Regions from separate parts of the Clostridium swellfunianum genome, predicted to be linked through region 1. Evidence: predicted binding sites of a transcription regulator. Region 1 holds the regulator's gene; the other holds the start of a gene.
What was found. The regulator HrcA, encoded in region 1, represses chaperone genes, less so after heat shock. The targets are predictions, from matches to a motif close to TGTTAGCACTCNNNNNNNNNGAGTGCTAACA.
Positions count from the first base shown of each region.

Region 2: groES (co-chaperone GroES) is a predicted target of HrcA. The motif match lies at 1,307-1,337, and genes of this name have one in related genera.

Region 1 is NZ_JAMOFV010000006.1:2,265,036-2,267,509, forward strand. Features, by position in the region: gene dnaK (molecular chaperone DnaK) at 1-27, opposite strand, end outside; gene grpE (nucleotide exchange factor GrpE) at 74-655, opposite strand; gene hrcA (heat-inducible transcriptional repressor HrcA) at 717-1,754, opposite strand; gene hemW (radical SAM family heme chaperone HemW) at 1,941-2,474, opposite strand, start outside.
Region 2 is NZ_JAMOFV010000006.1:4,331,199-4,333,672, reverse strand. Features, by position in the region: gene NBE98_RS20600 (DUF5317 family protein) at 1-139, shown strand, start outside; gene NBE98_RS20595 (TIGR01906 family membrane protein) at 143-796, opposite strand; gene groES (co-chaperone GroES) at 1,384-1,668, shown strand; gene groL (chaperonin GroEL) at 1,692-2,474, shown strand, end outside.

The DNA of each region.
Region 1 (2,474 bases):
TAAGTCAATACCTATTACTTTAGCCATTTTTATTCCTCCTTAAAATCAATACAATCTTTCTATACTATAATTGTTAATTAGCAACTTTTACCATGCTGTGTCTAAGTACTTTGTCTCCTCTTTTATAACCCTTTTGGAAAACCTCAACTACAGCTTTTTCACCAAAGTTTGGGTCCTCAACGTGCATTACTGCATTATGCAAATTAGGGTCAAAGCCTTCTGTAGGTATTTCTTCAACAAGAAGCTTTTCAAGGCTATCTTTAAACTGTCTTATTGTCATTTCAATACCTTTTTTAATGTCCTCTGCACTTCCATTAACAACTGCTGCTCTCTCTAGATTATCTAAAACAGGCAGCATATGCTTAAGAACATCCTCGCAGGCATCTGTATATATTCCTTCTTTTTCTTTTGCAGTTCTTTTTCTGTAATTGTCATATTCTGCATTTAACCTTAAAAGCTTATCCTTATAAGCATCAGCTTCATTTTCAAACTTAGCTTTTTCTTCCTGAAGCTTTTTGTTTGAAGCTTGAAGTTCTTCCAAAAGCCCCTCCAAAGAAGCTATCTGCTCTTTATCAATACCTTCAAACTCTTGATCCTCTAGTATTTCTGCATCCTCTAGAGTTTCTTCTCTGTTATTTTCCTTATTCATCTCCATGCCTTTATTCTCCCTTCAAATGTAAATCCTTGGTTATATAAAAGCTAATTGTAAACATAGCTTATCTATCATCTAGGTAGGCTTGATTAAGCGAGTCGTTAATTTCCTTAACAATCTTAGTTAGTACTGAAACTACCTTGGAATAAGGAATTCTAGTTGGGCCTATAACCCCTATAGCTCCTAAAGGTCTGCCGCCTATACTATACACACCTGAAACAATACTTAAATCCTTAGCACCCTTAATATCATTCTCTCCGCCAATGCTTATTGAAATGTTATTAGTATTAGCAAGTAAGCCTCTAACACTTTCTTTATTGTTTAAGAGGTAAAGAAACTCTCTTGCCTTTTCGATATCGTTATACTCAGGATAATTGAAGATATTTGTTGTTCCTTCAAGGTAAACCTCTGAGCTTTGCGGAGTGCTTAAACTCTCATAAAGAGCTGGTATTATAGCATCGAATATTTCTTCGTGGTTAGCTAAATCATTCTTAAGACTGTTAATTACCGAAAGATTAATCTCTTCCACAGTAAGATTATTAAGTCTTGCATTCAATATATTGGAAAGCTTAACAAGCATATCAGTACTTACAGGTTTTTTCACTCTTATTATAGTGTTTTTTATAAAACCGGTGTCCGTAATGATAACAGCCAAAACATTGCTGCTGTCAACATTTAAAAGCTGAATTGACTTAATATAGCTGAAGCTCTCAGAAGGAGTTTTAACTATGCAGGTCAGCTTCGTAAGCTCTGATAAAAGCTGAGTAGCCTGCTTTACTATTTTATCCACCTCAAAAAGTGCAGCATTTAAAAGCTGTCCCTTTATCAGGTTTTCTTCTTCCAAAGTAAGCTGAGGCAGCTGCATAAGCTTATCAACATAGAGTCTGTAGCCTTTGTCGGAAGGTTTTCTTCCAGAAGAAGTATGTAGATGTTCAAGGTATCCCATTTCTTCTAAATCAGCCATTTCATTTCTTATAGTAGCCGAGCTGATACCAAGATTGTACTTCTTAGCTATGGTTCTGGACCCTACAGGCTCAGCAGTATTTATATAATCATTGATGATTGCCTGAAGTATTCTTATTTTTCTTTCATCCATATCCATACTATCCTCCCATCGCTACTTTGACGTTGTTAGCACTCACCATCGATGAGTGCTAATCATCATGATTAAAACATACCATTATGATTGTTTTTTGTCAATTTAGCATATAGCCTATAAATAAATCCTATTAGCTCAATATATTTTTTTAGATTGTGTTTACTCTGATTTTCTCTTCATTACTCGCTCTTACAATATAAATTCACACATAACCTGATTTGAAAGCTGTATGCCTTCCTTAGACAAGTACAATCTTCCCTTTTCTCTTATCAGTAATTTATTGTTTGTAAATTTATTGATAACTTTATTGTATATATACTCTATTGGTACACTAAATCTTTCTTCAAATTCTTTTTCACTTATACCTTTAAGCTTTCTAAGCCCCATGAACATAAACTCTTCCATATCATCTTCTGTGGAATTTTTATGTTCTTCTATACAAGCATTATTCTTTTCTTCCATCATATAAATATATTTTTCTATACTGTCAGTATTTCTATACCTTATACTGTTTAGATAAGAGCTTGCTCCTGAACCGCAGCCATAATAGTCTTCCAAATTCCAATAAATCATATTATGTCTGCACTCTAAGCCTTTTTTAGCAAAGTTCGAAATTTCATACTGCTCATAACCTTTGCTTTTTAAAAATTCAATTGCATACTCATACATCTGCCTTTCGCTTTCCTCTTCAGGCAGCAAAAGCTTTCCCTTTGAATTCATTTT
Region 2 (2,474 bases), 2.1 Mb from region 1:
TATATTCTTAGTAAAGTATCCTAAACCAGGGGTTGCCAGTTTAGGTGATTTTATTGAGGTTATTGGAATGGCATTATATATAATAACGGAAATGAAAAACAAAAAATCAAAAATTATATATACAAAAATAGAGCAGTAGGGATTAAACCAAACTGCTCTTTATTTTTGTAAATTTCCTATAGAATAAATAAAGAACTATACTAAACAAAGCTAACAATAGTAATATTAAAATTGCATTATGGAAAAAAAGCTGTTGTGGAAGTACATTGATTATAGGATCTGTAACGGGGTCAAATTCCCAATAATCATTGTTGAAAAATATCTTATGAAAAGCTGTAAAGCTTCTGTCGAAGTTTATTGCAAAAGGGATAGCTAACACAATTGGTATCAAAAGCATTCCCAAAGAACTAAACTTTAAAAACAAATAATCCTTTGTTTTAAGCTTTATAAATGCACCAATTAAGCTTATGATTCCCATTAAATACATCAAATTGCTAAATTTCATAAATATGTTTTTAACTTCTACAAAGTGTATTTCACCTTCTCTAGACATTGGAAAATCAGGCATGTTCAATTTTACAATATTCTTGTTTTGAAGATAATCAATTAAAATATTGTAATTTTTAATTATTATTTCTTTTTTCATACCATAATCTTTAGCTATATTTAGATGATCCACATCAAAGTAATATAACTGCTTAAAGGATAACGTAAGCTTTACAGCTAATGAAATTAAAAATAAGGATACTGTAAGAGCTAAGAAAATTGTGGACAGCTTATTTAGGCTTTTGTTCATATTAATACTCCCTTCATGATCCCTCTTTTATGTCAATGATTATAAGTTAATTTTATATAAAGCTTGATTTATAGTCAACTATAGGATTTTAACTATGGAACTAAACTTATACATATCATAAAACAGGCAGCTTTGAGCCTTTTTAGGACATGTACAAGTTAATAGTTGAATTTAAAACCTATAAGAAGGGCATGTCTAGATATGTGGATAAAGTGGTGATTTGTGTGAATATTTAGAAATATGAAAATATAAAATTCATATTTGTTTGTAAGAATATAAATTCATAAAACTTACATAAAACAAAAATTGGCTACATAAAATTAAAGTATTGTGTCTATAATATCAATGTTTGGATAAAATTACTAATACAATGATATTAAATGAAAAAGAGAGTAAAAGCGCAAAAGAGTAATATAAATTGAACTAACGCTATAAATTCAGCCTTAAATGGGCTAAAAAGTAAAACATGGAATTTGATATTCCACGAACAATTATTTATTATAATAATTGTATTAGCACTCAATGATGATGAGTGCTAACAAAAAGTTTATAATATTATATTTCAAATATATTAAGGAGGGGTTTAAATGAGAATTAGACCACTTGCAGACAGAGTAGTTATTAAGAAACTTGAGGCAGAAGAAAAGACTAAAAGCGGTATCGTATTAACAGGTACAGCTAAGGAAAAGCCACAAGAAGCAGAGGTTGTTGCAGTAGGACCTGGAACAATAGTTGATGGAAAAGAAATCAAAATGGAAGTTAAGGTTGGAGACAAAGTATTGTTCTCAAAATATGCAGGAACCGAAGTTAAAGTTGATGGTGAAGAATACACTATCATAAAGCAAGACGACATATTAGCAGTTGTTGAATAATTAATTAGTTTGGAGGGATAGTAATGGCTAAGAAAATCATGTATGGTGAAGAAGCTAGAAGAGCTATGCAAAGAGGCGTAGATGAGCTTGCTAATACCGTTAAAATTACACTTGGACCAAAAGGAAGAAATGTAGTTCTAGATAAGAAATTTGGCGCACCACTTATAACAAATGATGGTGTTACTATAGCTAGAGAAATAGAATTAGAAGATCCGTTTGAAAACATGGGAGCTCAACTAGTTAAAGAAGTTGCTACAAAGACTAACGATGTAGCAGGAGATGGAACTACTACAGCTACACTTTTAGCTCAAGCAATAATTAGAGAAGGCTTAAAGAACGTTACAGCTGGAGCTAACCCAATGCTTATAAGAAGTGGTATTAACTTGGCTGTAAGCAAGGCTGTAGAAGGAATAAAGAAAGCATCAAGACCAATAGAAGGAAAAGAAGACATAGCTAGAGTTGCTGCGATATCAGCTGCTGATGAAGAAATCGGAAAGCTTATTGCTGACGCTATGGAAAAGGTAGGCAACGAAGGCGTTATAACTGTTGAAGAATCAAAGTCAATGGTTACAGAGCTTGACGTAGTTGAAGGAATGCAGTTTGACAGAGGCTATGTAAGTGCTTACATGGTAACTGACACCGAGAAGATGGAAGCAGTTTTAGATGATCCATATATACTTATAACAGATAAAAAGATATCAAACATACAAGACATACTTCCAATACTTGAGCAAATAGTTCAGCAAGGAAGAAAGCTTTTAATAATAGCTGAAGATGTTGAAGGAGAAGCTCTTGGAACACTTATT